3 regions of the Atribacter laminatus genome follow, and region 2 is predicted to be linked to each of the others. Evidence: riboswitches for the same ligand, from Rfam matches in the RefSeq annotation. Region 2 holds a riboswitch; each other region holds the start of a gene.

Region 1 (3,285 bases), 630 kb from region 2:
ATTCACCAAAGGAATAACCATCATTCCATCTTTGGGTACATTATTATAAGGTGATTTAGCCAAGGCATAACCTATGGGCAGATTATAAAGTCCATTTATAACCGACCGGGTAGTTGAAGAAATTGTCGTGCTTCCATTGGCAATGGCATCCATGACGCTTCCATCATTAGTATGACCAGCAAAACCGACTACATGCCCTAACTCATGAAGATAGAGCTCATATTTCGGCTTGATTGGATATCCGTACCAATTTCCTTCAGGAAGGATTCGAACCTCTGCTTTAATGAGCTGATAATTTGACCACCAAACCGTGGCATAACCCCAAACCCCATTTCCCTGAGAGGTGATTGATGCGGCATCATAAAAAATGGTTATTGGACTGGTACTATCGGTTGATAACTGGAAGGTGGTAGTTCCTCCAATGATTGAGTTCCACTGGTTTAAAACATCCTGTACATTGATTCCAGGGTAATTGGTGGAATCCTTAACCTTAATGATCCCATCCCTCCACCGTACCACATTATTCTTTCCATAGCTATACTGGGAAATGAGTTGGTAATTAATAGGTGAGCTTGGTGTTGGTGATGAACCTGCTAATGGCGTCGGTGTCGGTGTTGGATTTAAAGCACCATTCTGTACCACTACCTGATTACTGGTTGCTAATTTGGTATAACTCCCATTTCTAAAAAGCCGGAATTCATACTGACCGATAGTATTTGGAGCCTTGAAAATTAACGAACCATTTTTTTGCCCTCTTAAATATTGATAGCTGATTCGGGAATAATTATTTGAACCAACTTTAAAAAGACCGATCCAATCCCGGTAATACCCTGGTGCTCCAGTAAAATTGACAGTAATATTTCCTCCCGGGACTATAACACTTGGGCTTGCTGAAAGTGGTGAATTATTGTTTGTACTAGGAGGTGTTGGAGTCGGTGTTGGTGTTGGTGATGAACCTGCTAATGGCGTCGGTGTCGGTGTTGGATTTAAAGCACCATTCTGTACCACTACCTGATTACTGGTTGCTAATTTGGTATAACTCCCATTTCTAAAAAGCCGGAATTCATACTGACCGATAGTATTTGGAGCCTTGAAAATTAACGAACCATTTTTTTGCCCTCTTAAATATTGATAGCTGATTCGGGAATAATTATTTGAACCAACTTTAAAAAGACCGATCCAATCCCGGTAATACCCTGGTGCTCCAGTAAAATTGACAGTAATATTTCCTCCCGGGACTATAACACTTGGGCTTGCTGAAAGTGAAGTTCCGGCGATTTCAATAACAGAAACGCCTGAAGCATCGTTAAGTTCTTTTTCAACTGAAGGTGTCATGGGTACATTAGTACAACCGGAAATGAAAGTAATGAGGAGAAGTCCGAGGATGGCGATAAAAAATACTTTATTGCGCTTCACTACTTATTCCTCCTTCAGGACTTTCTCCGAAGAAAAGAGGTTTTAAGAGTGACGCACCCTTTTGAGTTTAAACTCAAAAAAGACTTGGCAACCCGACTACCATTGCGTATTTGACGCAGTAGGTTCGTAGCTTTGCGCCCTCACCTTTCGGAGAGTTTGCCCTTTCATTCTAAAAGTTCATTTTTACTTACTCAATTTATCGGATAAAAAAGAAGTAACTTTAGTGGATTTATTCCAATTTGATCTTGATATTTATTTTTAAAAAAGGAGATATTTACTCTGTAAATGTAGTGAGAAGTAAGTGGTGAGTAGTGAGTTGTAAAAAATTATTACCTTCATCCTGACCTTCTTCCATCAAGGGAGAAGGGACTCTGACTCGTCATTGCGAGGAACGTAGTGACGTGGCAATCTCATGAGCTTAATCTTTTTATTCCTCTCCCTTTGGCTAAAGAGAGATTAAGAGGGATTCGATTGGTTCTCAAAAAACTCAAATCCCCCTAACCCCCTTTTCTAAAGGGGGAGATTGATTTCTGAATAGTTATTTTCATCCTCATTTGGTGCAGCTAGGTAGCATGAACGTCTATCTTTTAAACCTCAAAATAAAATATTGACGAAAAACTTCAAAATAGAATTCTTTAATACAGTATAATTGGTATAAAAAAATAAGAATAAGGGTTCTTTGCATGGAAATAATTCGTGAAACCTATACCACCTTTTCGGAAAATGCCGAATTCTTAAAAAAGATCTTTCCACAAGATGATGAAAAATACTATTATGACTTCCTTAAATATGACCCATTTTTCCACCCCAATAATATTTATTCAATCAAAAATAGAAATCAAACTATTGCAACCCTTTGGTGCCTTCCTCGTCTCTTTATAGACAGTAAAAGAACGATTCTTGCGGCTGGGATTGCTAACGTTGCGACTAATCCAAGTTTTCGAGGACAGGGATTGGCTGGTCAACTGATGGAAAAGGCTTTAAAAAAAGCCGAAGTCCAAAATTTCGAATTCATTATTTTAGTAACCAAGATTCCTGAATATTATAAAAGATGGGGATTTCAAAAGATAGGTAAATATGAGGGAGTTATTGAGCCTTCAACCACTGGCAAATACCCTATTACTTGCCAGAATATACCTTATGAAAACATACTCGATTTATATATATCTTTCTACCAGGATTTTCAGGCTATTGCTCCCCTCCGTAACTTGGCTTATATGAAGGGTATGAAGGAATGGAACCAGTGGAGTTCGATGTTTAATTATAATGGGAAAAAAGCGGATTGGTTTCTCTTGAGGAATGAAATTGGTCAATCGGCGATTTTCTATGGATTGGATAGAGAGGAAAATTTTAAGGTTTTTGAAATAATTTGGGATAAAAATATTGATAAAAAAGACTTGTTAGCGCTTCTCCATAATTGGGCTTATCAACTCGGAAAAAATATTCATCTCGATTTGCCTTTGCCGGTGATTAATTATTTAAGGTTGGAAGCCAACAAGGATGATAAAGATACTGTGATGGTTAAACCTTACGAGGATATTGATATAAATCGTCTCTATCTTCCCGTTCCAGATTATTTTTAAGAATAAGCAATATAAAATTACTTAAATACATATGAATGAAGAAAGGAAGAACAAGTAAAAAATGAAATTTAACGACCTATTGCGGCGTACCAAATCAAATTTGGAGAATTTAGGATGGAGACTGCTTACTCCCTTTCTTCAGCTTTATTTTAATGAAAAACATTTCGAAGAACTTTATAAAAAGAAACCAGATCCATGGAATTATGAAAACTACGAATTTGAAAAAGAAAAATACCAAAAAACCCTTGAGTTAATTCCCAGTGATGTCCAAACGATTTGGGAAGTA
Region 2 (3,285 bases):
TGGTTCTGAGGAAGATGCCGAAGGGAGAGCAACTGGTTCACCAAATCCCCACTTTTTAATCATGAGCATTATTCCTGGTTCTAAGATTTTAGAAGATTCATAATAAAGATTCCCATTTGAATAGGCTTTTAATTTTTCCTTTAAAAAAGAGAATTCTTGGGGTGTGAGTGGATCGTTAGGTCGGAAAAGACCTTGAGCATCACCGGTAAACAAGGGTGGATTGAGTTGAGTGGAAAGAATAACAACCTTTTTTTCGTCTTCATTGAGGTTTTGAATATCCTGGAAAGGGATCGACCCAGCATCAAAATAATCATATAAATCATTATATGAAAGAGCATCGATTATAGTTCGAGCAGCATCGAGACGAGTAACGAATTGAGTGTTAGTGCGGTTTTGGCTTATAACGATTGTAGGCCCAAGGATATTTTTTAACGAAATAGTGAAATCATTCCATGACAATCTTGATTCAGCTGTCAACCCTGGCAAAGAAACGGTAATAACAAGAAATAAAAGAACGATTATATGATGAGTCAAATATTTTTTCATATTGCATCCCTATTTACTAATATTCTTTTTATAATAAAGTTCCTCATAGGGTAACAAATCCAGTAAAAAAATTCAAACCCAATTTTTATTCCAACATCTAATTAGTACTTTTAGCTATGAAAATGGGATTAATGACCTATATAAGTTTAAATTTTTTTTTCCTATAATTTCGATAGTGACGATTATGACAGGAGGAGATTCAACTGATTACAACAAAAACAAAAACAACCACCAAAAAAATATTTGTTGTTGACGATAACCGTTTTTTTCTTGAAAGTTTGGTGTTCCTCCTCAACCGTCAGATCGATATGGATGTTGCGGGAACCCATGATCGGATTCAGGGGGTGTTAGAAAGAATTGAAGCGGTTAAGCCCGATGTAATCATTCTTGATATGCGACTCCCCGATGGCGATGGGATTACTTTGCTTCAAAAAATAAAATCAAGCTTTGACATTCCAGTTATCATGCTTACTATGTACGAGGAGCATAAAGAACGGGCGGCCAGAGCAGGAGCATTTGCCTATCTTGTCAAAGGAGAAGGTCTCGACCGTCTGTATCAACTTATACGAAAAGCCACTGAATCGTTTGTTAATTCTTGAGTTATATATTCTATCTTCTCCCTGCTTTCTAACAAGTTAGTTTTATCTTCTTTTTTTGCTCATTCTCTTTCCTGTATATAAAATACAATGAAAAGTCATGATTTTGTTTTATCGGAATCCTGAGCACTTACTTTTTTGTAAACCTTTTTAAAATTTAGAGGAAAACTTTTTTTAAAAAATCCTAAAGTATTTTGATATTGTTCCGATAATTAATAAAGGACTGGAAATATATATTAGATATATATATTAAAGGCAAACTCTCCGAAAGGGGAGGACGCAAAACCACGAACCTAAAGCACGAAAGTGCTACGGCAGTCGGGTTGCCGGATCGGCATCGAGTTGATCTGTTAAAATGTGCGTCACTCTCAAAAATGATTTCGGAGAAAACTCTGAAGGAGGCATGAGAGTTGAAGCACAAACAGTTACTGCCACTCATCATCTTCGGGCTTCTCCTGATGGTGTTTATCTCTGGTTGTACCAACTTCGTAAACACTCCGGAAACCGATTTTGGTAATAATAACGCGATAACCAATGTGATTTCTTTAGATAGTTTAGATAAATTTATTGAACGCTCTGATACTAAAATCCTACTTGACGTTCCTTTCCTTCCGCAAGTTCCTCCTGGAACCTGGTCAAATACTCGAAATTGTGGTCATACCGTCGCAGTCATGATGAGAGCTTACTATTATGGAATAGAACCACTTCCAGATCACATCATTCAAGCGGATGATTGGTTGAATGATCGATACGGCCTTCCGATTAACAATTATAATGGTGACTGGACAAACAGTTTTCAGATCCGTGCTTGGTTAGAAAGTGAAGGAGTCCCAACCAAGGTTGGTATGGGTAATTTAGAAAGAGCTCGGAATATGCTTTCAGAAGGGAAACCATTTTTAGCTGCAGTATATTCTAATATGAATCCGAATGGTGGCGCCAAACATGCTATGTTAGTAATCGGAATCGACTCCGCCAATGTATATGTCAACGATCCGGGTAAGGTTAATGGTGCCAACAATTCCTATACCATTAATCAATTCCTTTCAGCTTGGGGCGCACAAGGCAATTGGTATGTGGCATTGGATTAATTAAATCATAGATTGATTTTTAACTTCTTAGTTATATTTACGCTTTTATTTTGAATTGACCTGCGGTTTTCTATCTTCAAATTTACCAAGGCGATGGCTTTTAGACCATCGCCTTTTGTTTTTTTTAGCCTTTGTTGAACAATTACTTACTCACTCCTGCCAGATTTTCTTCCATTTTTTTTAAGATGCAACAGGTTATCTATTGAAAATACACGGGCATGATAAATCAAGCCCCTACAAAAGATTTAAAAGTTGTAGGGGTGCAATTCATTGCGCCCGTTTTCCATTTAATGTAGCGACATGCCATGGCATGTCGAATCTTTGTTTTCTCCCCCATCTAAACCTTCCCCGTTTTTTCTTTTTTTCCCTCTCCCCTGGTGGGAGAGAATTAAGGTGAGGGGGGAAATTGTATACCACGTCGAGCTTTTATTTAAAAATTCCAAACCTGAATATGAATCTGAACTTTGATCCTCATCCTTCCCTTCCCCCATCAAGGGAGAAGGAACTCTGACTCGTCATTGCGAGACCTCGTTTTTTGAGGTCGTGGCAATCTTATGAGTTTAATTTTTTTTATTCCTCTCCTTTTAGATAAAGGGAGCTTGAGAAGGATTGTTTTTTTTTCCAGTACTTTCAAACCCCCCTAATCCCCTTTGCTAAAGAAGGAGATTCATTTCTGAATAGGTGTTTTCATCTTCATCTAGTGCTGCTAAGCAGCATGAAGGTTTGTAGAATTCAAGGGAATATTGCCATTGTAGTTTATAAAAATAGTACCACTGGTTGGTAAAAATAGGCATGATTTCCTATATCCGATTCATCTCTCCTCAACTAATCTATACCAAGAAATCTAATTATCCCGAGAGGAGGGATTATTCGTGAATAGAAAAAAACTATGGTTTTTGGTCTTAACAACAATTGTGTTAGCGTCTTTAGTCAGTGGCTGTATCGGTGGTGGCCAATTCGGAGCTCCATCAACTGACAGCTCAGTCACCATCAAAGGAGTGGTGGTGGCCCCTGATAATAACTGCTTTACCGATACCTGTGCTAACCCATCGATC
Region 3 (3,285 bases), 360 kb from region 2:
GAAAGAATGTTTTCATTATTTCTCCCTCCATGATAGTTTATCGGACAAATGGTGAATTTTATTATGTGTAACCGGGTTATGTTTTAGCAATTATCAGAAAATGAGTCGATAGATAGCTGGGAAGGATATAATATGATTATTCTTTCATGATGGTAAATGGAGATGATGATTATGCCGATTGCCCTTATAATGGCTGGTGGGAAAGGTGAGCGTCTCTGGCCGTTAAGTACCTCAAAAAAACCAAAACAATTTACAGCGTTAATGGACAAAACATTTTTTCAAATGACTGTTGACCGAGTTCTTCCTTTGGTGGGAGAAGACGGTATTTATGTGGTAACCCAGGAAAATTTTAAATCCGAAATCTTAAAGGAAGTTCCTTATTTATTAGAAAAAAATATCATCCTTGAACCAGTTGGGAGAAATACTGCTCCCTGTATTGGGTTAGGTGCACTCACAATAGCTCGTAAGAACCCCAATGAAGTCATGATTGTAATTCCATCTGATCACCTGATTTTCGATGAAGAAAGATTTCGTGAAGTTGTTCGTTTTGGTTGTGAAGTCGGGATGAAAGATTATCTGATTACTTTAGGAATAACACCAACTGAAGCCCACACTGGTTATGGTTATATCCATTATGGGGATGAAAAATTTTGCAAACAAGATATAAAAGCCTGTCAGGTGCTTGGATTTATTGAGAAGCCGGATATTAAAAAAGCAAATTACTATTTTTCCAATCCTACCTATCTGTGGAACAGTGGAATATTTATTTGGAAAGCTCAAACCATTTTAGAAGAAATAACAACCCATATGCCCAGTCTTTTTCAGGGACTTAACACCATTCAACACTATTGGGGAAGGCCAGAGTTAGAAACCGTGAAATCTCAGGTATTCAATACACTTCCATCGACTTCCATCGATTACGGTATTATGGAGAAATCAGAGAGAGTGTTGGTAATCCCAGCTACTTTCCAATGGAACGACATTGGATCTTGGTCGGCACTGGAAAAAGTATTTTCTCAGGATAAATCAAAAAATTTATCCATTGGTTCCTATTATGGATTACAGAGTCAAAATAATATTATCTATTCCCAAAAACCAATTATAACCTTTGGAGTTAATGATTTGATTATTGTTGAATCGGATTCTGCTGTTTTGGTGATGCACAAAAGTCTTGATCAAAAAATCAAAGAGTTAATACAGGAACTTAAAAACAACGACCAGTTCAAGCATCTTACCTAACTTTTTTTATTGGTTTAAAGCTAAATTATTTCACTTCGGTTAAAATCGTCTTCAATACGAACAATATCTTCTTCGGAGATACAATTACCGTTTTGAACTTCAATTATTTCCAGGAGTTCATCGCCGCGATTTTCCATTCGGTGGAAGGTCTGCATGGGAATATAGGTACTCTGATTCGGATCTAAAATGAAGGTTTGATCTCCAACGGTGACCAATGCTACTCCTTTGACTACCAACCAGTATTCATTGCGATGGTAATGCATTTGTAAGCTTAAACGGTAACCAGGATAAACAACAATTTTTTTAACCTTGTAGTGAGGTCCCTGGTCGATAATGGCATAATATCCCCAGGGTTTTTCGATTTGAGTCGGTTCTTTTTGTGCAGAATCTTCAGAAAATTCATTTTTATTTCTTAGGTTTACTTCATTTTCAAGACAAACTGATAAATTACTTTTTTCGTTTGCTTTTAGATAAATCGGAGTAGAAGGTGTTGATTTTTTTTCAGGTATAAAGAGGCCATTTGATAAAAAGTGATCAGTTTCAACCTCATCTAAGCTTTTTTTGTCAAATTGCTGGCTTATATCACTCTTTGAAGTTGGAGATTTACTATCTTTACGAGCCATTTTATAAATCCTCCTATGGAAAACTTTCCTATGGAAATGGTTCGTATTTTACAAGTCATCATTTCGTTTTTTAGGTGGATTTTGGCGGCTCGACTGCCATGGCATATAAACGCTTTAGGCTCTTAGCTTTGCGCCTTTTCCTTTAGGAAAGTTTGCCTTTTCAGGTACCCATACTTTTTCATATATTATCGGCAAAAAAGAAATTTCCTTTAGAATAGAATTAATATATTTAATAAGTTAGACAAAAAATAAATATACTATTTGAATCAGAAAATTTATCGAATAAATAGCCATGCTACTTGATGGTAGCAGATGAGGATAAAATACTTATCTAAAAGCGTCAAAGTGAGGAGCGCATCGATACATCTATAAAAAACTACTTTCTACTATGTATACGATGAGATTTTCTTAATCGCTGACTGGCAAAAAATTCTAAAACCTCTTGCCAGGAATTGCTTTCTTCAATTGAGATGGTATCTTTATTTGCTTGATAATCAAATTTTTGAATGAAGGATTTAAGATTTTCGTCTATATTTTTTAGACTTTTAAGAGTCTGTTCCCTAAGTTCCGATGAAATTGAAGGAGTAAGTTGTAATTCATTTTGGTGAATGATACAAACGAAGGTATATTTTCCCCAGACATTTTTAAAATCCTTCCAATGCTTTTGAAGAATATTTTCAAGATGATGGATTTTATCTTTCCAAAGATTGCAGAGTGGACAATTTTTTAGGGTGGGATGGTTTTCATTTTTTAAATAGGTATTGAGCAAATCCTCATAGACAATACTCATACCCAAAATTGATGGTCGAGTATCGAAAACCCTTCGTAAATGATCCTGACAAAAACCTCCTTGATCGCGGAGTTTTTGACGGATCTCTGGATCGGTGACAAATTCATAGAATAATCCATCTAAAGATTGTTCTTCAAAAGTTTTTTTATAACTGCAAATTGGACAACCATTTTCTGAGAAGAGTTCCAGTAAATCGTAATAAGTTTTATCCACGCTTCATCTCCTTGTAACAAATAAGCTCCATTTCGGGATGTTATCACAAATTTATTAAAGGAGAAAGAAATGAACCCAGCTGTGAACATAATTATTTGCAAATAGGAACCTGTTATTGTGAACCGGAGCAATTTAAGGTTGACTCAAGTGTCGATAAGAATGACAGTTTTATAATAAAAGGTGAGAAGGTTATCGTTAACATAGATGATTATACTTATTGGATTGATATTTCCAATCAATTCTATTTATTGAAGTTCCTCGAAATATTCAAAAGAATCAATCAAATCTAAGTAAACTCCATCAAAACCAGCTTTGAGTATTTTATCAAGATAAGCATCTGGATTTCCAAAAATTATTTGCTGCCAATTTTTATCCCAGTAACGAATTTTATAATTTCCACTCCAATCTGGGTTTTCTTCT

What was found. A riboswitch is a leader RNA that binds a small molecule or an ion and turns the genes downstream of it on or off. The one in region 2 is predicted to bind cyclic di-GMP.
Region 1: linked by a shared signal. The riboswitch ahead of RT761_RS04490 (hypothetical protein) and the one ahead of RT761_RS07280 (C39 family peptidase) in region 2 are both predicted to bind cyclic di-GMP.
Region 3: linked by a shared signal. The riboswitch ahead of RT761_RS08795 (phosphomannose isomerase type II C-terminal cupin domain) and the one ahead of RT761_RS07280 (C39 family peptidase) in region 2 are both predicted to bind cyclic di-GMP.

The regions. Positions count from the first base shown of each region.
Region 1 covers NZ_CP065383.1:954,600-957,884, forward strand. Annotated here, with positions in the region: gene RT761_RS04490 (hypothetical protein) at 1-1,416, opposite strand, end outside; cyclic di-GMP riboswitch class I at 1,500-1,587, opposite strand; gene RT761_RS04495 (GNAT family N-acetyltransferase) at 2,100-2,999, shown strand; gene RT761_RS04500 (class I SAM-dependent methyltransferase) at 3,061-3,285, shown strand, end outside.
Region 2 covers NZ_CP065383.1:1,588,061-1,591,345, forward strand. Annotated here, with positions in the region: gene RT761_RS07270 (phosphodiester glycosidase family protein) at 1-546, opposite strand, end outside; gene RT761_RS07275 (response regulator) at 786-1,145, shown strand; cyclic di-GMP riboswitch class I at 1,387-1,473, shown strand; gene RT761_RS07280 (C39 family peptidase) at 1,553-2,230, shown strand; gene RT761_RS07285 (InlB B-repeat-containing protein) at 3,103-3,285, shown strand, end outside.
Region 3 covers NZ_CP065383.1:1,945,824-1,949,108, forward strand. Annotated here, with positions in the region: gene RT761_RS08785 (hypothetical protein) at 1-16, opposite strand, end outside; gene RT761_RS08790 (mannose-1-phosphate guanylyltransferase) at 172-1,239, shown strand; gene RT761_RS08795 (phosphomannose isomerase type II C-terminal cupin domain) at 1,260-1,862, opposite strand; cyclic di-GMP riboswitch class I at 1,943-2,029, opposite strand; gene RT761_RS08800 (DUF6062 family protein) at 2,239-2,865, opposite strand; gene RT761_RS08805 (endo alpha-1,4 polygalactosaminidase) at 3,111-3,285, opposite strand, start outside.